3 regions of the Crassaminicella indica genome follow, and region 3 is predicted to be linked to each of the others. Evidence: riboswitches for the same ligand, from Rfam matches in the RefSeq annotation. Region 3 holds a riboswitch; each other region holds the start of a gene.

Region 1 (8,032 bases), 890 kb from region 3:
AATCTCTTTGTTAACAATCATAACACCTCCTTTTCTTATTTGCTTTCTGACTAAGCTTCTACTATTTCTTTTTCATCTACCCTTTCAACTTCAAGGGCTTTGCTGTTTTGCAGCCCAATCAAGGTAGTTGCGACATCATAGATGTCTTGATCCTTCGCAGTAGGCTTGATGTTTGAATAGGTTCTGCTTCTCTTTTTTTCATTTCCATTGTCATCCATTCCATTACTAAAAGTAATCTTTAGCTTTGAAGGACCCATTTTTACACTTACTGCCATATTTATCTCCTCCTTTCATTTATATAGATGATATTTTTTAAAAAAGTTTAGTATCAAAAAATAAAAATATCTGTTAAATTAATTGCTATCATATTCTCCAATAAAAAAAGATCAGACTCATACACTTGCTTAAGCCTGATCTTTTCATTATTTTAATGCATCCATCAATATTTTTTTATAGTTTAAAAAGCTTTCTGTAACAACAATATCTTTTTTCCTCGGTCTTTCAAAACTTATTCTTACTTCTTTTAAAACTCTTGCAGGTCTTTGACTAAGTACATAAATTCTATCTGATAAATAAATTGCTTCCTCTATATCATGAGTAATAAAAAGAACTGATCTTTTAAATTGACGCCATATGTCAAGAAGCCACTCCTGCATTTTTGAACGATTAATTGCATCTAATGCTCCAAATGGCTCATCAAGCAGCAAAAGCTCACTATCTACTAAGAATGTTCGAAGAAGTGCAGCCCTTTGTCGCATCCCACCTGATAATTCATTAGGGTATGCTTGTTCAAATCCTTCTAATCCAAAAGTATCAAAATACTTTTTTACCTCTTTTTTTGCCTCTCTTTTATTTTTTCCTTGAATTTCAAGAGGCAATATCACATTATCTATGAGCGTTCTCCAGGGCATTAGTAAATCCTTTTGGTGCATATAACTTGCTCTTTGATTAGATTTTTCTAAAGGTTCTCCATCTATTTCTACTAAACCTTCATATGCTTTCTCTAATTTTGTAATAATATGAAACAAAGTACTTTTTCCACAGCCACTAGGACCTATTATGGAAACAAATTCTCCCTTGTTTACATATAAGTTGATATTCTCTAATACCTTTAAGACATCTCTTTTGGAAATATAATCCATATGCACATTAGTTAACCTAATTTTAGGTGTTTGCATTTCTTTCTACTCCTTATTCTTTAGGTAAAAATTCATTAGTAAATGCAGCGTCTATATCAATTTTCTTTGCAATTAAAGCTCTATCGAAAAGCCAATTTGTATAATTTTCCCATACTTCTCTTTTCTGAATTCCCCATTGGCTTGCCTCTGCCTTATACTTATCACTCAAGAATTTCTGACTTTCAACAACTAACTCCTTATTTAATTCTGGTGCGTATTTTAATAAAATATCAGCAGCCTCAACAGGATTTTTTATAGCATACTCATATCCTTTACTTGTAGCTTCCATAAATTTCTTTACTAAATCCTTCTTCTCATTTATATTTTTTTCATTAGTGATAATAACAGGTGTATAATAATCAAGAGCAGAATCTTCTTTTCCTAAATCAATATAATTTAGTTCAATTCCCTTAAGCTTTGCTTCAATCCCTGTCCATCCTTCAAAAATCCATGCAAAATCAATATCCTTTTTACTTGAAGCAAAAAAATCTGTTGCCCCACTAGTAAGGATTTGAACTTTTTTTACATCTGCTCCATGCTTGTCCATCAGTGCCTTTAACGTTGCTTTCTCGATAGGAGAACCCCAACCACCATATCTTTTTCCTTCAAAATCCTTTGGTGTTTTAATCCCCTTTTCTTTCAAAGATGCAAAGCCTGATGTATTATGCTGTATAACTGCCGCAATAGATACCACAGGAACATCTTCTACTCTAGCTAATGTTACTTGCTCTTGATAGCTTATACCAAACTGTGCTTTATCTGATGCTACTAGCTGTTCTGCAGTTCCTTCTGCTGGTTGAATAATTTCAACATCTAGTCCCATATCTTTATAATATCCTTTATCCTTTGCAACATAAAGACCTGTATGGTTTGTATTTGGCGTCCAATCTAGTGTTACCGTAATTTTTTGAAGTTTATTATCTTCCTTTTGTACTTCCTCTTTCTTCTCGGCACAACCTGATAAACCTAAAACCATTACCAATAGAACGATCAATAAATTTTTTACTTTTTTTAACATGTAAATCTCTCCTTTGATTTGTTTGCTGATTCCACGGCATAATTTTTTTTGAAACTCTTTCAATCAATTGAAATATGCCAATGCTTAAGATCACCACGACAAATATATCTGCAAATAAAGCTGCTATACGAAAAGAGTTCATGGCACGAGTCATATATACTCCTAAACCACTTTTAGCTCCAATCCATTCTGCCAAAACAGCACCCATAATGCTGTAAGTAGCTGCAATTTTCAACCCTGAAAAAAATGCTGGCAGTGTGGCTGGCATCTGTACCTTTATAAATATTTGAAAAGGCTTTGCACCCATAACCTTCATCAAATTGATAAGATCTTGATCTACAGTCTCTAGTCCTTCTATAACACTTACAGCAATAGGAAAAAAACAAACCAACACAACAATTACAATTTTGGGCAAAATCCCAAATCCCAGCCAAATCATAAAAAGAGGTGCTAAAGCAATAATAGGAACAGTCTGGGATATGACAAATATCGGATAGATGATTTTTTTCAGAAGTTCATACTTATTCATCAGTCCTGCTGCAAAAATTGCAAATATAGTAGCTATAACAAAGCCTATACTAGCTTCAACAATAGTAGTTTTTGTATGTTCCCACAAAATTTGCCTATATTCGATCAAAGCACTTATTATAGAAGATGGTGCTGGAAGTATATATTTTGGTATATTATATATTTTTATAAGTATTTCCCATAAAATAATTAAAAAAACAATAAAAGCAATGGGTAGTACTTTATCTCCTGTATTTTCCCACTTTTTCATGCATAGTCACGCCCTCTGGTTTATAGTCAATTTTTACCATAGAAATAACTCTACTGGCTCCTTCTTCTACACAAATTTCCTGTGCTCTTTTTACAATGTCTAAAAGCTTATCTAAATCTCCCTCCATGGTAGTTTCCATAGGCCCTACTTCATACTTTACACCACTTTTATCAATAAGCTCAATCACTTTGTCTACTACGGGATATATCCTTTCTTCTAAAACTACAGGCAAAACCTGTATACTTACGTTTACATTTGCCATTTTTTCGCTCCTCTCTAAATCTTTAAAATTTTTCCAACAAAAAAATGCTGCTCAGAATAGGCAGCAGTTTTTATGTGCATTCCCTACGCTGGCATTACCCAGATCAGGTCTCATGGTCGGAATATTTTTTATTCCCTCTCAGCCAAAAACATCAGCTCCCATTGATTATTTTATTTACTATTTTTAGTATATACTTTTTTTGAATAAAATCAATACTTTTCTACTCAAGGTGTATTTTATAAATATTTATTTTGTATTTTCTACCATTTTAAGCTTTTCTATGATCGCTTTCCTATAATCTTCTTCTGAACGTCCTCCATTATATACATCTCCCACAATATTTCCCTTCTCATCTACAAATATTGTAGTAGGAAAAAAAGTCACGAAATCTAACAACTGCTTCTTCAACACATCATCAGGAATCAAAACACGAAAATCAGCATTTGACTTTTTCATGATTTTTTGTGCAGCTTCTACAGTATCTTCATCATCTCCAGCATCAACACATATGCCTATAATATTTGATCCTTTAGGTAAATTTTTATAAGCCTTTCCTATATCCGGCATTTCTTCTACACAAGGGCTACAAAAAGTTCCCCAAATATTCACCATAGTAATTTTATAATCCTTAAAAATATCTGAAGTGATTTTCTCACTATTCAGATCTTTCGTTTCAAATCCTGATATATTAAGATTACTAAATTTTTCATTATATTCTTCATACTGCTGTGATTCTTCTTCTTCTGTTAACATGATAGGATCAGCTGGTCCTATTATAACCGCTACTGCCAATAAACAAATTATACTTGCTAAAATTATTAATAATATCTTGAATGGCTTCTTCATCTTTACCTCCAGTTTATAAAATCTCTGATTTTTTTTTATCAGGAACATATTCTAATAAATCCCCTGGCTGACAATTAAGTTCTCTACATATAGCTTCTAATGTTGTAAATCTTATAGCCTTTGCTTTGTTATTTTTAAGTATAGATAAATTAGCATTTGTAATCCCCACTCTTTCTGCAAGCTCTGTAAGAGAGATTTTTCTCTTTGCCATCATCACATCTAAATTTATAACAATCCCCATAGCAACCTCCTCTAAATAGTAAAATCATTTTCTTCTTTTACTTCAACAGCTTGCTGGAAAACTTTTGATAATACTAAAATAAAACAACCCGAAAAGAAAAATATAAAAAATTCCATATCTGTATGAACGCCTTTCATATCTATAGTTATAAGATTAAAATCTACATATTTAGGATTTATAAAAAAGTTAATCAAATAGCATCCTGTAATAATAAAGCATTCTATAGCTATATTTCTTAATCTTTTTACATTTTCTCTTATAAATGGATTTACATATATTAAAGAATCTAAAATTTGTCTTAAATGAAAAATAATCATCATCAAGGAAATACTGCCTATTACAAACAAAGTATAAATAATGCTTTTTCTGATCAAACTTATATTTAAATCATTACTTGATAATACATGAATGGATAAATAGATAAACATTCCAACCCCAATAGTAAGCAAAATATTTAACAAAATCTTTAAAGCACTAGTTAAAGATCCTTTTCCATAATACCTCATACACATACCTCCCTTATTATTTTACTAATCTATATTACCATGCTATAAAATGTTTTTCAATATTTTTTTATCGAAAAACGATAACTTATTGTTTCCTCGCTTTTTTTATAATTCTAAATACACTAACATTAAAAGGACTTCTCCTGAGAAGTCCTTTTATTATGCATAGCTTTCTTCCTTTTCTAAATTTTTGAAGGCTACTGAAAGCATAAGCTTTATACGATTGATTTGATTCACTTCACTTGCACCAGGATCATAATCAATAGGCACAATATTGGCTTTTGGATAGCTTCTTCTAAGCTCCTTAATCATTCCCTTTCCTGTAATATGATTAGGAAGACACGCAAATGGCTGAAGACACAAGATATTTTCTGTACCACTTTCTATTAACTCCACCATTTCTGCTGTTAGGAACCAACCTTCTCCTGTTTGATTACATAAGGATAAATGTTTTTTTGCAAGATGAGCTAACTCATAAATTTCTTTTGGAGGTTCAAACCGACTGCTCTTCTTTAGAAGCTTTCTCATATCCTTTCTATAAGTTTCAATCCCGTTTATAGTAATGTTTCCCATAATCATTCCTATAAAGCTTCCAGACAATTTTTCATACTTTGTTTTGCGATCATACGCACAGTATAATAAAAAATCCGTAAGATCTGGTACAACTACCTCTGCTCCTTCTGCTTCTAAAAAGTCTACCACATGATTATTCGCATCTGGATGAAATTTTACTAGTATTTCTCCTACTACACCTACTCTTGGTTTTACTAAATCTTCATCGATTGGTAAATTATCAAAGTCTTCAACAATTTTTTTTATATTTTCTTTAAAATCCTTTTTCCTACCTCTAAGTAAGCTTTCTTTGCATTTTTTTACCCATTTTTGATACAAAGCATTGGCTGAGCCTTTTATTTTTTCATAAGGACGAACTCTTAATAAAACTCTCATTAAAAGATCTCCATAAATAAGCCCCATCATTAAATTATCTAGTGTAGTGGGCTTTAGCTTAAACCCTGGATTTTTCTCTAGTCCTGATGCATTTATTGAAATCACCGGTATATGCTCCATGCCTGCATCCTTTAATGCTTTTCTTAAAAAGGCTATATAATTGGTTGCACGACACCCTCCACCTGTTTGGGATATCATAACAGAAGTATTGTTCAAATCATATTTTCCTGATTTTAAAGCTTCCATAATCTGTCCTATTGTAATAATTGCTGGATAGCATGCATCATTATGCACATATGCAAGTCCCTCATCTATAGCAGATTTTCCTACATCTCCTAAAACTTCCACATTGTATCCTGCTTTTTTAAATCCTACATCTAAAAACTGAAAATGAATAGGTGACATTTGTGGAACTAAAATCGTATGATTTTTTTTCATTTTCTTCGTAAACAGCACCCTTTCATCATTTTCATAAAGTTTCTTTGGTTCAAAATTTCTCTTATCTCTTTCTTTAATAGCTGCAAGAAGAGATCGAATACGAATTCTTACAGCTCCAAGATTATTTATTTCATCTATTTTCAACAAGGTATATATTTTTCCGTATCTTTCTAATATCTCTTGTACTTGATCTGTAGTAATAGCATCTAAGCCACAGCCAAAGGAGTTTAGCTGAACGAACTCTAGGTTTTTATTTTTTGCAACAAAGGTAGCAGCTCTATAAAGTCTTGAATGATATACCCATTGATCTACCACACGCAGAGGTCTTTCTGGTTTTGTAAGATGACTCACACTATCCTCAGAAAGTACTACAAAGCCTAAAGACTCTATAAGCTCTGGAATCCCATGGTTAATCTCAGGGTCCACATGATACGGTCTTCCTGCTAAGACTATTCCTTTTAGTTGATTTTCTTCTATATATTTTAAAGCCTCTTCACCTTTTTTCCTTATATCATATCGATAAGCTTCAAGCTCCTTATAAGCAAATCTTACAGCTTTTTTTATATCCATTTTAGGAATATTTTCTCTTGACAGCTCTTCTATCAATCTTTTTTCCATTCTCTTTTCATCATCTATTGGTAGAAAAGGATGATAAAACATAATCTCTCCATTCTTTAAAGGATCAATATTAGCATAAATAGCCTCTGCATAAGAGGTAACTACAGGACAATTATAGTTATTTCCTGCATCCTTATCTTCTTTTTTGTTGTAGGGAATGCATGGATAAAAAATCTTTTTAACTCCTTTATTAATTAGATCCATAATATGACCATGTACAAGCTTTGCTGGATAACATACACTTTCTGATGGAATAGTTTCCATCCCAAGTTCGTATATTTTTTTCGATGAACGACCTGAAAGAATTACTTGATATCCTAATTGGGTAAAGAAAGTATACCAAAATGGATAATCCTCATACATATTAAGGACTCTAGGAATACCTATTATCCCTCTTTTTGCCTTATCCTTATATAATGGTTTATAATTAAATACTCTTTTGTACTTATATGCATAAAGGTTTGGAATTGACTTTTCTTTTTTTTCTATACCAGCTCCTCTTTCACAACGATTACCTGATATAAACTCTCTTCCATCTGAAAAATGATTAACTGTAATAAGACAATTATTTCCACACAATCCGCATCTTTTCATAGATATTTCTGTTTTAAAATTTGTAAGCTCTTCCATCTTTAATAATTTACTTTCATATCCTGTACTAAATTGCTCTTTTGCAATAAGTGCTGCACCAAAAGCACCCATAATTCCTGCAATATCAGGTCTTATCACTTCTTTTCCAATGATTTTTTCTAAAGCTCTTAAAACAGCATCATTATAAAATGTTCCACCCTGTACAACAATTTTTTCTCCTAAATCCTTTGGATTTCTCATTCTTATAACTTTATATAGTGCATTTTTAATGACAGATATGGATATGCCTGCTGAAATATCAGCTACATCTATATTTTCCTTTTGAGCCTGTTTTACCCTTGAATTCATAAATACAGTACAACGAGTCCCAAGATCTACTGGATTTTTTGATTTTATTGCTTTTTTTGTAAATGCTTCTACCTCTAGATTTAGTGAATTTGCAAAGGTTTCAATAAACGAACCACAGCCTGATGAACATGCTTCATTTAGCATAATAGAATCAATAGCCCCATTATGAATTTTTAAGCTCTTCATATCCTGTCCACCAATATCTAATACAAAATCTACTCCCGGAAGAAAGAATTCAGCCGCCTTATAATGAGCAACCG
Region 2 (8,032 bases), 600 kb from region 3:
TATAGGTTGAATATTTAATTCAAATGCTGTTTTAGGCAGCTCTATCAAAGCTTCTGCTTGGCTTGCAATATGTAAATGAGGGATGATGATATATCCTGCAATAGCTGAAAAAGTAGAAGCACCTACTGCAGATAAATAGGATATACAAAGAAAAGTTCCTAGCATTTTGCTTGCATTGTTTTTTAACCCTGTTATAGCTGGCGTAATGAATCCAAATATAACCAAAGGGACAGTAAAGAAAATAAATGAGCCGAGAATTTCTTTAATAGTTGTAATAATTCCCATGATTTGTTCATTTACCATTAGACCTAAAATAATTCCACCTATAATACCTATTAATAATTTAGGTATTAATCCAAGTTCTTTTTTACTACTCATTTCTGCAAGACCTCCTTTTAAATACTGATAGAAATATAATAAAAAAGTGAATAGCTGAAGTGAAAAACATTTTCTACTTTTTATATTATTTTTCTATGCATATGATACAACTTATTTTCTTGATTGTAAACTATTTCGTAATAATATAAGAAATATCATTAAAACATCATTGAATAATAGATATTTTTTATAAAGACAAAATGAAAAAATATTCAAGAAAGGTAAAATCCCGAATATGCAAAATATTGGGGATTTTTTTTATGAAGAAAATATGTTAATTTCATATAAATGAAGAAAGAGTTATTTGAATAAATTATTCAAGTATATTGCAGCTTCCTTTGGGTTATCTTGATTTAATATTGCAGAAACTACAGCAATACAATTTACTCCTCTATTGATAAGTGTTGATGCATTATTTAATGTGATCCCACCAATGGTTACAATAGGAATAGATACTTTAGCTTGAATGTCGTGAAAAACTTTTTCTGATATGACCTTTGCATCATTTTTAGTGCTGGTAGGAAATACAGCTCCAACACCTAGATAGTCAGCATTATTTTTTTCAGCAAGCATAGCGTCTTCTACAGTTCTTGCTGATATACCTATAATCTTTTCAGGACCTAATATTTTTCGAGCAACGGTTAATGGTAAATCGCTTTGTCCTAAATGAACACCATCAGCATCTACGGCTTGAGCAATGTCTACTCGATCATTGATAATCAGTGGTATATCATATTTTTTGCATAAATATTTCATTTTGAGAGCATTATTATAAAATTCTCTTGATGAAGATTTTTTTTCTCTTAATTGTAAAAGCTTTACACCTCCGTCAAGAGCCATTTCTACTTTATGGTAAAGTGTATCAAAATCCATTTTAGCATCATCTGTTACTAAATAAATGGTTTTATGCATTGTTTTTGATATGCTGTATTTTTGCATTTTATAAAACACCTGCCTTTTTATAAAGTTCATAAAAGTGATGTGTAGGACCTACTCCATGACCAATAGAAAATCCATGTTTAATAGCTATTGTGATATATTCTTTTGCTTTTTTTACTGCTTTATAAATATGCATTCCATTTGCTAAATTGGCAGTAATAGCTGATGATAAGGTGCATCCTGTACCATGAGTATGGGTGGCTTTGATTCTTTCTTGATCAAATAAATAAAATTCTTTTCCATCATATAAAACATCTGTGGCTGTTTTTGAAAGATGTCCGCCTTTTACTAATACAAAATTAGGACCTAGATAATGTAAGTCTTTTGCTGCTAGTTTCATTTTTTCTAAATCTTCTATTTTGTAGCCTAATATTTCCTCTGCTTCTGGAAGATTTGGCGTAATTAACGTGGTCATAGGCAGTAATTTTTCAATGAGTGCTTTTTTTGCTTTTGGCTTTAATAGATTATATCCGCTTTTTGAAATCATAACAGGATCTAGTACTAATGGTGGAAGGTCGTATTTTTTAAGGGTATTGGCAATTATTTCAATAGTTTCTGTTTTAGATACCATTCCAATTTTTATACCGTGAACATGAATATCATCAAAAATTGCTTTGATCTGATTGGCAATTACAGTTGGGGTAATATCTTGTACATCAAAGACGCCTTGTGTATTTTGAGCAGTAACTGCTGTAATGATACTCATACCAAATGTAGCGTGGGCTGAAAATGTTTTTAAATCTGCTTGAATTCCTGCACCTCCGCTGCTATCAGATCCTGCAATAGTTAAACAATGCTTCATATTATTGCTCCTTTCTTAAGAATGAAGAGAAATAAGCATTCCGATTTTATTGATAAAAATAAAAAGCACTCATCCAACAAGGATTAGTGCAATCATTTTACTTTATGTATTGCTTCCCTACGCTGGCATGATCCAGATCAGGTGAAAGGGTCAAAGAATCGACATTCTTACTCTCAGCTGGTTTTACCAGCTCCCCTAGCTTTTGGAATATTCTATTTGATTTTATGATACTACGATTACAAAAAATTTACAAGCTAGAAATATATATAAAAAGTGGATAGATAATCTTTGTATCAGCTATTATGTTATAATATATTTGTTAAGTATAATATAATAACCTTCATTTTCTTAATGAAGTGAGTTTTGAAGGTTTATTATTTTTTCATGGAATGAACTATTTTTATGAGTGTTGAGTGTAAAAAATAAATACAGTTTTTGGTTAGGAAGGTGAAATGATGAAATTCAGTGAATACGAATACAAAAGACCTGATATAAAAGCTTTTGAGGAACAATTTAATCAATTGTTAAATGCTTTTATTAAAGCAGAAAATTACAAAGAACAAGATGCTTTGATGCTAAAGATTAATGAATTAAGAAATGAATTTGAGTCTATGGAGCAGATTGCTTATATCAGATATACGATAAATACCCAAGATAAAGCATATGAAGAGGAACAAAACTATTTTGATGAAAATAGTCCTATTTATGAAGGATTAGTTGCCAAATATTATGATGCATTAGTGAATTCAAAATATAAAGAGCATTTAAAGGAAAAATGGGGAGAGCAGCTTTTTAATATTGCAAAGCTTAAGGTGAAGAGCTTTTCACCAGAGATTATTGATGATTTAAAGCTTGAAAATAAGCTGATGAGCGAATATACTAAGCTTTTATCATCAGCTAAAATATATTTTGAAGGGAAAGAGAGAACTCTTCCACAGTTAAGACCTTTTCAAATGTCATCGGATATAAAGCTGCGAAAGAGAGCTAATGAAGCAAAATATAACTTTTTCAAGGAAAATGAAGAAAAGTTTGATGAAATATATGATAAGTTAGTAAAGGTAAGAACAACTATGGCTCAAAAGCTAGGCTATGACAATTTTGTGGAGCTTGGTTATATTCGTATGCTTAGAACAGATTATGATGCAGACATGGTTAAATTTTTAAGAGAGCAAGTAAAAGCATATATTGTGCCTGTGGCTACAAAATTAAGAGAAAAGCAAAGAAAGAGATTAAATTTAGAAAGCTTGAAATATTATGATGAAATCCTTATATTTTTAGATGGGAATGCAAAACCTAAAGGAGATGCTAAGGCGATACTTCAAGCTGGAAAGAAAATGTATGAAGCATTATCTAATGAAACGAAAATATTTTTTGAATACATGATGGAGCATGAATTGATAGATGCTTTAAGCAGGAGTGGAAAGGCTCCAGGAGGATATTGTACATATATTGCTAAATATAAAGCTCCTTTTATATTTTCAAACTTTAATGGTACGGGAGATGATATAGATGTATTGACACATGAAGCAGGTCATGCTTTTCAAGTTTATGAAAGTAGACAGTATGATATACCTGAATATCATTTTCCGACTTTAGATGCTTGTGAAATACATTCTATGAGCATGGAGTTTTTTACTTATCCGTGGATGGAACTATTTTTTGAAGATGTGAAGAAATATAAGTTTGGTCATTTAACCGAAGCTTTTTTGTTTATTCCTTATGGTGTTGTTGTAGATGAATTTCAACATTATGTATATGAACATCCAAATGCAACACCGAAGGAAAGGAAAAATATGTGGAGAGCAATAGAGAAAAAATATCTTCCTCATAGGGACTATGATGGAAATGAATTTTTAGAAAATGGGGGGTATTGGTACCAACAGGGACATATATTTAAAAATCCATTTTATTATATTGATTATGTATTAGCAGAAATCTGTGCATTCCAATTTTTAAAAAAATCAAGAGATGATTTTGATAGAGCATGGAAAGATTATCTAAAGCTTTGTAGGGCTGGAGGAAGTAAATCCTTTTTAGAATTAGTAGACCTTGCCAATTTAGATTCTCCTTTTAAAGATGAAAGTATAAAGTCAGTTGCTGAAGAAATAGAAAAATATTTAAAAAACACTATGTAGTTGTAAATACATAGTGTTTTTTGATTTACTTAATTGTCTGCTCTGCTTCAAAATCAAATCCATTTACTTTAAAAATTTCAGTAATGAACTGCCAAAGCTCTTCTTTTCCTTCTCTAGTATCTGAAGAAACAGGCAATAATATATCTTCACTTTCCATGCAAAGCTCTTTTCGTATAATATTTAGCTGCTTTTGTCTTTGGCCTCTTTTTATTTTATCCAATTTTGTAGCAATAACAATACCATTAAAGCCAAAATGCTTAATCCAGCTATACATATGCTTATCTTGTTGTGTAGGAGCATGACGAATATCTACAAGCTGAAAAACATCTATCAGATTTTTTCTATTATTTAAGTATGTATCCATCATTTTTCCCCATTGTTTTTTGCTAGCTTTAGCTACTTTAGCATAACCATATCCTGGCAAATCTACAAATCGAAACTGTTTATTTATCTCATAAAAGTTAATAGTTTGAGTTTTTCCAGGGCTAGAGCTAGTTCTAGCTAGTTTTCTTCTATTTACTAAAAGATTGATAAGAGATGATTTTCCTACATTTGACCTGCCAGCTAAAGCAATTTCTGGTAGATCATCTTGAGGATATTGTTCTTCTTTTACTGCACTTATAATAATTTCTGCACTTTTAATCTTCATCATTTTCTTCCTTCCGAACTAATGCATGTTCTAAAACTTGATCCATATTTTCTACAAGTACAAATGTTAATTTCTTTCTTACATTTTCTGGGATATCTTCTATATCCTTTTCATTATCAATAGGTAATAATATTTTTGTAATACCTGCTCTATTTGCAGCTAATACTTTTTCTTTAATTCCACCTACAGGTAAGACTCTACCTCTTAGTGTAATCTCTCCTGTCATTGCTACATTTTTGTTAATAGGTATTTTAGTAAGCTCTGATATAACTGCGGTCGCCATAGTAATTCCTGCAGAAGGTCCATCCTTTGGTATAGCTCCTTCTGGTATATGTATATGAATATCAAGCTTTTGATAAAAATCTTCTGGTATCTTTAATGATTCAATCTTAGAGCGAATATAACTAATTCCAGCTCTTGCAGATTCTTTCATTACATCTCCGAGCTGACCTGTTAGTACAAGCTTGCCATTTCCTTTCATAGTTGTTACTTCTATGGATAAAGTATCTCCACCGACCCTTGTCCAAGCAAGACCTGTTACAACACCGATCTCATGATTTTCTTTAATCTTTTCATATCTATATTTTTTTCTTCCAAGATAATTAATTAGATTACTGGTATTTATTCGAACAATTTTTATCTTCTTCTCAACTATTTTCTTTGCAGCTTTTCTACATAATGTGGCAATTTGTCTTTCTAAATTTCTAACACCAGATTCCCTTGTATAGTAGTTAATTACATCTCGAAGTGTTTGTTCTGATATTTGAAGATTATTTTCTTCAAGCCCATGCTCTTTTTTTTGCTTAGGAAGTAGGTATTTTTTTGCAATTTTTAATTTCTCTTCTTCTGTATATCCAGATACCTCTATAACTTCCATTCTATCAAGTAGAGGTCTTGGAATAGTTCCTAAACTATTTGCTGTTGTAATAAACATTACTTTAGATAAATCAAATGGAACTTCTAAATAATGATCTGTAAATTCTTTATTTTGTTCAGGATCTAGTACTTCTAATAATGCAGATGCTGGGTCCCCTCTAAAATCATGACTCAATTTATCAATTTCATCGAATAGAAATACAGGGTTTTTAGAACCACATTCTTTGATTGAAGCCATTATTCTTCCCGGTATAGCTCCTACATAAGTTCGGCGATGACCTCTAATCTCTGCTTCATCTCGAACACCTCCAAGAGACATTCTTACAAACTTTCGATTTAAACTTCTCGCAATAGATTTTGCAATAGAAGTCTTTCCTACTCCAGGAGGGCCTACCAAGCAAAGAATAGGTCCTTTCATACTTTTAGACAGCTGTCTTATTGCTAGATATTCTAAAATTCTTTCTTTAACATCCTTTAGTCCATAATGATCTTCATCTAATATGACTTTTGCTTTTTTAATATCAATTCGGTCTTTGCTTTCCTTTGCCCACGGAAGCTCTAAAATCCAATCTACATAATTTCTGATTACACCACTTTCAGCGGAGCTTGGAGATAATTTAAAAAGCCTATTAAGCTCCTTATTTACCTTCTTTTTAACTTCTTTAGGAAGCTTTGCTTTTTTGATTCTTTCTTTGTATTCCTCTGTTTCTTCGTAAAAATCTCCTTCTTCTCCTAATTCCTCTTGAATTGCTTTTAATTGTTCCTTTAAATAGTATTCCTTTTGAACTTTATTGATTTGCTTTTTTACGCGAACATTAATATCTCTTTCAATCTCTAATACTTCTATTTCTCTTAAAAGTATTTTATAAAGTACTTCTAAACGCTCTTTAGGATCAAAGGCTTCTAATATTTCTTGCTTTTGCTCTATTTTTAGAATCATATGAGAAGCCATAACATCTGCAAGCCTTCCGGGTTCTTCAATAGTAGTAACATTCATAAATACTTCAGGAGAAATACGATTACTAACGCTTATGTAATCCTCAAAGGTATTTGTTACTGTTCTCATTAATGCTTCAAGCTCTTTATCGATATCTATTTCACCTTCGTATATTATTTCTTCTACTTCACATTCAAAATAAGGGTCTTCTTGCAAAAATTTTGTAATTTTTGCTCTAGAAATACCTTCTACTAACACTCTGATTGCATCTTCAGGAAGCTTTAGCATTTGTTTTATTTTGCAAACCGTTCCTACCTGATAAAAATCTTCTGGTGTTGGTAAATCTGTTTCCGCTTCTTTTTGTGTTGTCAAAAATACTAATTGATTATTTACCATAGCTTCTTCTAATGCATTGATTGATTTTTCTCTTCCTACATCAAAATGCAGTACCATATATGGAAAAATCGAAAGTCCTCTGAGTGGAATCAGTGGTAATTCACGTTTTTTCAATTTTTTACCTCCCACGATTATCAACTCCTTGTTTTGTACAATAACAACATTATTTTTTGTAATTAAAAGGAATTTATTCTCTTAACTATGTTACATACTTGATATCAAAGTCTTTGTTTGTTATGTATAATTTTTTAAAAAATACTTTTTTCGTCAATGTAAGACTTTACAATACACTATTATATATAAAGCATAGTTATTTTTCAATATATTCCGTTATTGCTATATAAAGCAGCATATCGTATACTATAAAAGATTTTTCAACATTCAAAGCTATCCTTGAGAGATATTTGTTAATGAAAAGTGAAAAATGGAAGGTAGTATTTTCTTATCTTTTTACACTTCATTATTTAATTTTGACGTTGTTCATCTATAGGTAAACAACATCAACATAAAAAAAAAGAAATATATAAAGATAAGTGAATGACTTCGATAACTTTTGTAAAAAAACTTACTGAAATTACATAAAAAATACGTTAAGAACCTTCATTGTTTGAACGAAGTGAGTTTTGAAGGTTTAGTATTTTTTCATGGAATGAAGTTTTGTTTTTTCAAAAGTTATCTGGAATGAACTATCTTTTATATTTCATTTTAAAGTTGTTTACTTATACATGTATTTTTTTGATTTTAAAAAAGGAATTTTTATTTCAAGCTCGGCTAAAAGCATAGAAGAAACAATCAAGAAACCACCAATAAAGCCTCGAACACTCAATATTTCTCCACATATGAAATATCCAAATATAGCTGCAAATACAGGTTCACCTGTAAAAATTAGTGCTGCATGGGTGGCTGAAGTATGCTTTTGT
Region 3 (8,032 bases):
ACCACCAATAGCACTCGTTATGTGGTCGTATCCTGGTGCTACATCTGTAACTATTGGGCCTAATACATAAAATGGTGCACCATGACAAAGCTTTTTTTCAAGCATTACATTGGCAGCAATTTCATTTATAGTCATGTGTCCAGGTCCTTCAATCATTACCTGCACATTTCTTTCCCATGCTCTTAAAGTCAGCTCTCCTAATATTAGTAATTCCTGAATTTGACTTGCATCTGTAGCATCATTGATGCTTCCAGGTCTACATGCATCTCCAAGACTTAAAGTAACATCATATTCCTCACAAATATCTAATAACTCATCAAAATGTTCATAAAATGGATTTTCCTTATCATTTAATTCCATCCAAGCATAAATTAACGACCCACCCCTTGAAACAATATTGGTAAGTCTTTTATTTCTTTTAAAAACCTCTGCTGTATATCTATTGATGCCTGCATGGATTGTAACAAAATCCACCCCATCTTCTGCATGTTTTTTAACTACTTTCAAAAACTCCTCTGCCGTAATATCCTTTAATTCTTTATCATAAAACCCTACCGCATCATATACCGGAACAGTCCCTATCATTGCAGGAGACATTTCTATCAGTCTTTTTCTAAATTCTTCAGTTTTTCCATAAGAGCTTAGATCCATAATCGCTTCAGCCTTCATATCAATAGCTGTCTTAACCTTTTCAAGCTCTTTTTCTATATCACAGCAATCCTTTGAAATACCTAAGTTTACATTTATTTTTGTTCTTAATCCTTCTCCAACCCCCTCTGGATTTAAGCTTTTATGATTCTTATTTGCAGGAATAATCACCTTCCCTTCTGCAATCAAATTTTTTAAAACTTCTACATCTATATTTTCCTTTTTTGATACAAGCTCCATTTCCTTTGTGATTATACCTTTTCTAGCTGCATCCATTTGTGTTGTATATGTCATTTTTATTCCTCTCCTTTTCTATATTTGCATCCAATCCTTAAATACTGGCTGATACCCTTTTGATAAAATAACATTCTTCATCTCTTCTACGCTTCTATTATCTGATATCTCAAATTGTCCTTCTCCCTTATCATTACTGCTGTGTCCTCCTACTTCTGTGCTTACCCCTGCAGACATTTTGGTAACGCCTAGAGGGATTAAGTGATCTCTAAAGCTTGCTCTTTCCCTAGTAGATAATGTAATCCCTAAATATGGCATAAAAATCCTTAAAGCTAGTAAATACTGAACAATATTTTTATCACTCACATTATGAACTTCATCAAAGCATCCTGCATGAGGACGAATACGAGGTGGTGATATACTAATACATACATCTGGGTATTTGTTTTGGAGATAATTAGCATGAAGTCCACTCATAAAAGCTTCTCTTCTCCATTCATTTAGCCCTAAAAGAGCTCCAATATTCACATTCCTCATCTTAGCTTTGCATCCTCTTTCAGGTGTATCTAATCTAAAATGATAATCTTTTTTAGGTCCTGATATATGTACCCGATCGTAAATCTTCTCATCATATACCTCTTGATAAACAGCTAAGTTATCTACCCCTGCTTCTACCATTCTTTCATAATCCTCTTGCGTTAAGGGATATACTTCAATCCCAACAGAATCAAAATATTTCTTTAGAATCTTTACTGCATCTATAATATAAGATACTGGTGTAGCATTAGGGGATTCTCCTGTTAAAACAAGAATATGCTTAAGTCCTGTTTTAGCAATAGAAATAGCTTCCCTTTCTATTTCTTCTGGGGATAATTTTTTTCTTTTAATATTGTTATCCACATTAAACCCACAATAAGCACATCTATTCACACAGAAGTTTCCTATATACATTGGAGTAAATAATAATATGGTCTTTCCAAAATGCTGTAATGATAAAGCATGTGCCTTTTGTGCCATTTCTTCTAAAAAACTTTCTGCCTTTGGAGACAATAGTGCTAAAAAATCATAAATATTTATTTTATTTTTATTTAGTATTCTTTTAATCTCTGTTGATGTAACATTTTCAAAAAAAGCATCATAATCAAAATCCTTAAAATTTATATAAACATCATAAAAGCCCATCAAAACTCACCTTCATTCAAAAATCCTGTAAGTGGAGAAGAAGCAATAGCACATTTTTTAGTAGCTCCTAATTTTGAAAGATATGCAGTTCTTCCTGCTATTACTGCAAGAGAGAATGCTTTTGCCATATTTACAGGGTCATCAGAAGTAGCAATAGCTGTATTTACTAAAACTGCTGCTGCACCCATTTCCATAGCTTCAGCCGCCTCTGATGGCTTTCCAATTCCTGCATCTACAATGATTGGTAAATCTATTTCGTCAATCAAAATCTCAATAAGCTCCTTCGTCCTAATTCCTCTATTTGTTCCTATAGGTGCCCCCAAAGGCATTACTGCTGCTGCACCTGCATCTACCAATCTCTTTGCACTCATAAGATCAGGACTCATATAAGGAAGTACAACAAAGCCTTCCTTTGATAAAATTTCCGTTGCTTTAATAGTTTCTTGATTATCAGGAAGTAAATACTTATGATCAGATATAACCTCAATCTTTACCCAATCACCACAGCCCATAGCCCTTGCAAGTCTTGCAATCCTCACAGCTTCTTCTGCATTTCTTGCTCCAGAGGTATTTGGAAGCCATATAACATCTTTGGAAATATATTCAAGGATATTTTCTTCCTTAGCTTCAAGATCAACTCTTCTCACCGCCATTGTAACTACTTGAGTTTCAGAGCTTTTAATAACATCAGGTATAATTTTTTTACTCGGAAATTTTCCAGTCCCAATGAACAATCTGCTTTTTAATTCAATTCCTCCAATTTTCAATAAATCCATTCCATCATCTCCTAAACTTCATATTCTTCTAAAATAATCCTAAGCACTGTATTCGCTTGATGATTTGCGGCGATAGCAACTCTCGGTGCCATGAGTCCACAGCCCGGCTTTGCTTCTGATATTTCATCTCCAACTAAATAGAAGCGATCTCTCACTATTTTTGTTTTTATTGTATTATTCGAAAAATATCCAGCCATTCCAGAGGCTGCAACGATATATTTCTCAGGAAGCTTAGATAAAGCTGTATTGACTAAAGTTGCTTTACACATAGGATTGTCCAATGCTTCCACAATAATATCCGCATCTTCAAAGCAATCCTTTATATTGCTTTCATCAAGGTATAAATCTTTTGTTTCAACATCTACAAAAGGATTAATATTTTTTAGGACATCTTTTATTGCTTCTGTTTTTTTCATTCCTATATGCTTTGTAAAATACTGCTGCCTATTTAAATTGCTTGGCTCAACTACATCAAAATCTATAAGCACTAGTTTTCCTATTCCTAATCTTGCTAAAGAGACAGCTACATTTGAACCAAGTCCCCCAAGTCCTGCAATCCCTACACATGCCTTTTTTACTTTTTCATGAACTCCCGGTGTATGTCTAGCTACTAGTAAAGCTTCTAACTCCTCTTCATTTGGAATTTCTCCTCTTATAATGAGAGTAAGTCTGTCATCCTTCTTCAAAGGTGCATCTTCTCTTAAAATAAATCCGTTTAAAACAACAATATCTGCTTCCTTTTTTACAAAATCACGAATTCCAAAGGCTGTAGATCTTTCATTTACAATAACCGGCTTTTCATTTACATATATTTTCAAATCAACCACCTCCAACAAAGCTTACGATCTCTACTTTATCTGCTTTGTTTAATACATGCTCATTATATTTTTCTTTTGGAATAATTGTAAGATTTACTTCTACAACTACCTTTTCTTCATTCAAATCTAATTTTTTCAACATCTCACAAATAGTTATCTCTGAATCAAAATCCATTTCTTTTCCATTGATTATCATGCTTTTCCCTCCTTTCTTTTACGCTTTATCCCAAAAACACATTAAAATTAATATATTAAAAAAGTGCGAATTCATAGAGAATTCGCACTTTAAATAATAGCGTACAAAATATTCCCTACGTTGGCATTACCCAAATCAGGTTATACGGGTCAGAGATTTCATCTCTTTCTCAGCCCATCAACATGAGCTCCCCATAGTTTATAAAATTTTCCATTTTAAAAAGCTTACCCTAGGGTAAGCTTTAAAAATAATCATTTTTATCTTTAGCTTCCCTACGGCAGTATTAACTGCATCAGGTTATAAGGGTTAGGATTTCTCCCTCTCAGCCAAAAGGCACCCCTAGCATTTCTATTCTATTCTCTTTTATTGTAATCCTTAATTATGATTTTGTAAAGTTTTTGATTATATACCTAATTATTCTAATCCATATCTCTTCAATTTCTTATAAAGTCCTACACGGCTAATTCCAAGAGATTTCGCTGTTTGATATTTGTTTCCATTATTCTCTTTCAAACAGGCTACTATCATATCTTTCTCCATTTCTTCTACCATCTCTTTTAATGACTTATTTCCTATAGGATAGTTTTTTTTATCATTTTTAGTAAGTCTTGTTGGTAAATGCTTTGGTTTTATTATTAAGTCTGAATCTAAAAGGTTTATAGCCCTTTCAATAACATTTTCAAGCTCTCTTATATTTCCAGGCCAAGCATATTTTTTTAATATTTCTATCGCTCCCTGAGAAATCCCTTCTACATAAATACCTAATCTATTAGATAATTTCATTTTAAGTTCATTAGCAAGGGCTTCTATATCTTCTTTTCTTTCTCTAAGAGGAGGTATCTTAATAGACATTACATTTAATCTATAAAAAAGGTCTTCACGAAATTCACCATTCTTCACTAGAGCATCTAAATCTTTATTCGTAGATGAAATAATTCTAACATCTATTTTTCGAATCACATTCCCTCCAAGTCTTTCTACCTCTTTTTCCTGAAGAACCCTTAAAAGCTTTGCCTGCATAGCAAAAGGCATATCCCCTATCTCATCTAACAAAATCGTTCCTCCATTTGCAAGCTCAAATTTCCCTTCCTTTCCTCCCTTTTTAGCACCTGTAAAAGCACCCTCTTCATATCCAAACAATTCTGATTCTAGTAATTCTGCTGGTATAGCTGCACAGTTTATTTTTACAAAAGGTCCTAAATATCTATTGCTAGCATTATGAATAGAATGAGCAAAAAGCTCCTTACCTGTTCCACTCTCTCCTGTAATAAGAACATTAGAACTCGTTTTTGCTGCTTTCATTGCCATATCCTTTACAATACTCATACTCGGACTTTCTCCTACTAAATCTTGAAAGGAATATTTTGCAGACCTCTCCTTATTAAGTTCACTTTTATAGTAAGCAATCTCCTTCTCTAGTTTGGATATTTTTTTACTAAGTGTTTGAAAATCTCTTATATCCTTAAACATAACCTTTCCAACTGCACCAATAATTCTTCCATCCTTTTTAATAGGAACACGCATAGAGATCATTCTTTTATTTTTTATTTCCTGAATTTCTCCCACTTCCATAATTCCAGTTTCTAATACAACATGAAGTCTTGTATTCTCAATAACCTCTGCTACATGTTTTCCTTCAGGCTCTGATATATCTAAAAATTCTTTATAGGCTTTACTCATCATAGTAATGATTCCATTTTCATCAACAACAGTAACCCATTCATTGGCTGTATCCAAAATAGTATTTAGTATTTCTATATATATCTTATCCTTATCCATTTCTTTGCTCATTTTTCTATAATTAGTAATATCATGGAATAAAGCCATTGCTCCTTCAACATTTCCTTCTAATATCATTGGCATCATACTCATTCTATACTGTCTTTTATTGATGCAAACATTCCTATTTAATTCCTCTTTTCCTGTTTTCACAATAATAGGAAGTCTACAGTTTGGAATAATCTTGTGAATATGTTTTCCTATAATATCCTCTTTTTTTAAATCAAGTAATTTTTCAGCACGCTGGTTCATGACCATTATATTTCCAGCTTGATCTATTGCTAAAAGTGCATCAGGAATATTATTAATTAAAGCATCAAAGTATTTACTCATGCTCAGCCCTCCTCAAAGCAAGGACAATATATTTACAAAGCATACTTTATACAATTTCACTGAAATTATATCATATATTTTGAATTTCTCAAAACTTGTCGAATTTTGCGTATATTTAAAGCTAATAAAATCCCTTGATACACGTATCAAGAGATTATTATTTTTAATATTGATAAAATCCTTTCCCTGTCTTTCTACCTAAAAGATTTCCCTTCACCATCTTTTTCAACAATGGATGAGGTCTATATTTTGGATCTCCAAATTCTTTGTAAAGCACTTCCATGATCGCTAAATTCACATCATTTCCTATTAAATCAGCTAAAGCTAAAGGACCTATAGGGTGATTTGCACCCAATTTCATAGCTTTATCAATATCTTCAGCACTTGCAATACCTTCTGCTAAAATACCAATAGCTTCATTAATCATAGGAATTAAAATTCTATTTACTACAAACCCTGGGGCCTCTTCTACTTCTACAGGGATTTTATCTATTTTTTTAGTCATTTCTAAAACATTATTTTTAGTTTCTTCAGATGTAGCAACTCCCTTTATAACTTCTACAAGCTTCATAACAGGAACTGGATTAAAAAAATGCATTCCTATAACCTTATCAGGTCTATTAGTTGCAGTAGCTATTTCTGTTATGGAAAGTGATGATGTATTAGTAGCTAAAATAGTTTCTTTTTTACAAACTTTATCCAGCTCTGCAAATATTTCTTTCTTTTTTTCAATACATTCTACTGCTGCTTCTACTACTAGATCTACATCTACTATATCCATCCCCGTAGTAGTTGTTATTCTTCCTAATATCTCATTTTTCTCTTTCTCAGTAGTTTTTCCATTTTTAATACACTTTTCTAAATTTTTTGTGATCATCTCAAGTCCTCTTTCTAAAGAACTTTCTTGAATATCTTTCATGATCACTTGGTATCCTGCTTGCGCAAAAGCTTGTACGATTCCTGATCCCATTGTTCCAGCACCAATTACACAAATCTTTTCCATAAAGAACCTCCCAAATTTTATTTTATAAATTGCTTTTATAATTTTTTCAGTATCATAAAATCTACTACGCAAATCTTATACCAAGTTTTTATTTTATTCATAAAAGTTTTAATCCGTTGCTTTCATTTGAACTACTTATATTCATTTACTCATTTACTTTTATACCTTTATCTACAAGTGCTGTTTTGTAAATTAAGTAAACACTATAATGAGATTTTACTGCATCCTACACATACTTCATATGTGTAAATTAAGTTTACATATTTCTTTTGATTTACACTCGTTTCAAAAAATTATTTTTATGTAAATCTGTCATATTCTTTTCGCAAATACAATACACATTATTATATGTAAAGCTTAGCTTTCTTTTTTCATAAAAATTCAAATAAAAAAAGGGGGGGTTTTGATGGGAACTAAAAAAAAATTAGCAGATATTTTAGCAGCAAAAGGGTTACCCATCAATTTCCAAGCTGGTGGGAGCGCACCAGAAAAAATGATCGATAGAGAAGTAAAAAAAGAACCTACTGAACGCGCAAAAAAATTAAGAGACATTTATTACGACACATTATCTTCTGCCAATACTGAATTTCCTTATTGGTACACCCGTAAATGGAATGAATTAGAAGGTGAAGTTACAGTTGTCAGACGTGCAGAAGCATTGAAATGTGCTTTTTCTCATCTAACTCCTGTTATATTCCCTGGTGAAAAGCTTGTTATGCAAAAAGCAAGCTATTATAGAGGTTCCTTCCCAATGCCATGGTTATCAGAGGGATTTTTTGTAGCAAAAGAGGACGAACTTTACAAAGAAGCATTAGAAAGAGGAAGTGCTAGTGCAGGAGAATTAAGCAAATTTGGTACAGGCGGTGGAAATGTTACAGAAAGCTTTGGCAATGTAGTTTCTATAGCTGGTAAATTTGGAATGCGCAAAGAAGAAATCCCTGTATTAGTAAAGTTGGCTAAAGAATGGGTTGGACGAAGCGTAGATGATTTGGGTCATAAATATGAACAGATGGTTCCAGAATATCAAATGAAAGAAAACATAATGAGATCTCTTATTTGTATG

What was found. A riboswitch is a leader RNA that binds a small molecule or an ion and turns the genes downstream of it on or off. The one in region 3 is predicted to bind thiamine pyrophosphate.
Region 1: linked by a shared signal. The riboswitch ahead of KVH43_RS08125 (thiamine-binding protein) and the one ahead of thiS (sulfur carrier protein ThiS) in region 3 are both predicted to bind thiamine pyrophosphate.
Region 2: linked by a shared signal. The riboswitch ahead of thiD (bifunctional hydroxymethylpyrimidine kinase/phosphomethylpyrimidine kinase) and the one ahead of thiS (sulfur carrier protein ThiS) in region 3 are both predicted to bind thiamine pyrophosphate.

The regions. Positions count from the first base shown of each region.
Region 1 covers NZ_CP078093.1:1,727,427-1,735,458, reverse strand. The annotation lists gene KVH43_RS08150 (DUF2922 domain-containing protein) at 1-17, opposite strand, end outside; gene KVH43_RS08145 (DUF1659 domain-containing protein) at 51-275, opposite strand; gene KVH43_RS08140 (ABC transporter ATP-binding protein) at 423-1,178, opposite strand; gene KVH43_RS08135 (ABC transporter substrate-binding protein) at 1,192-2,196, opposite strand; gene KVH43_RS08130 (ABC transporter permease) at 2,096-2,974, opposite strand; gene KVH43_RS08125 (thiamine-binding protein) at 2,946-3,236, opposite strand; TPP riboswitch at 3,299-3,408, opposite strand; gene KVH43_RS08120 (TlpA family protein disulfide reductase) at 3,483-4,082, opposite strand; gene KVH43_RS08115 (helix-turn-helix domain-containing protein) at 4,096-4,323, opposite strand; gene KVH43_RS08110 (DUF2975 domain-containing protein) at 4,335-4,829, opposite strand; gene KVH43_RS08105 (2-hydroxyacyl-CoA dehydratase) at 4,989-8,032, opposite strand, start outside.
Region 2 covers NZ_CP078093.1:232,634-240,665, reverse strand. The annotation lists gene KVH43_RS01290 (dicarboxylate/amino acid:cation symporter) at 1-378, opposite strand, end outside; gene thiE (thiamine phosphate synthase) at 679-1,317, opposite strand; gene thiD (bifunctional hydroxymethylpyrimidine kinase/phosphomethylpyrimidine kinase) at 1,319-2,119, opposite strand; TPP riboswitch at 2,217-2,326, opposite strand; gene KVH43_RS01275 (M3 family oligoendopeptidase) at 2,575-4,254, shown strand; gene yihA (ribosome biogenesis GTP-binding protein YihA/YsxC) at 4,280-4,903, opposite strand; gene lon (endopeptidase La) at 4,893-7,226, opposite strand; gene KVH43_RS01260 (DMT family transporter) at 7,828-8,032, opposite strand, start outside.
Region 3 covers NZ_CP078093.1:833,200-841,231, forward strand. The annotation lists gene thiC (phosphomethylpyrimidine synthase ThiC) at 1-942, opposite strand, end outside; gene thiH (2-iminoacetate synthase ThiH) at 961-2,064, opposite strand; gene KVH43_RS04005 (thiazole synthase) at 2,064-2,840, opposite strand; gene thiF (sulfur carrier protein ThiS adenylyltransferase ThiF) at 2,852-3,658, opposite strand; gene thiS (sulfur carrier protein ThiS) at 3,660-3,854, opposite strand; TPP riboswitch at 3,949-4,058, opposite strand; TPP riboswitch at 4,107-4,205, opposite strand; gene KVH43_RS04020 (sigma 54-interacting transcriptional regulator) at 4,269-5,972, opposite strand; gene KVH43_RS04025 (3-hydroxybutyryl-CoA dehydrogenase) at 6,130-6,969, opposite strand; gene hpdB (4-hydroxyphenylacetate decarboxylase large subunit) at 7,376-8,032, shown strand, end outside.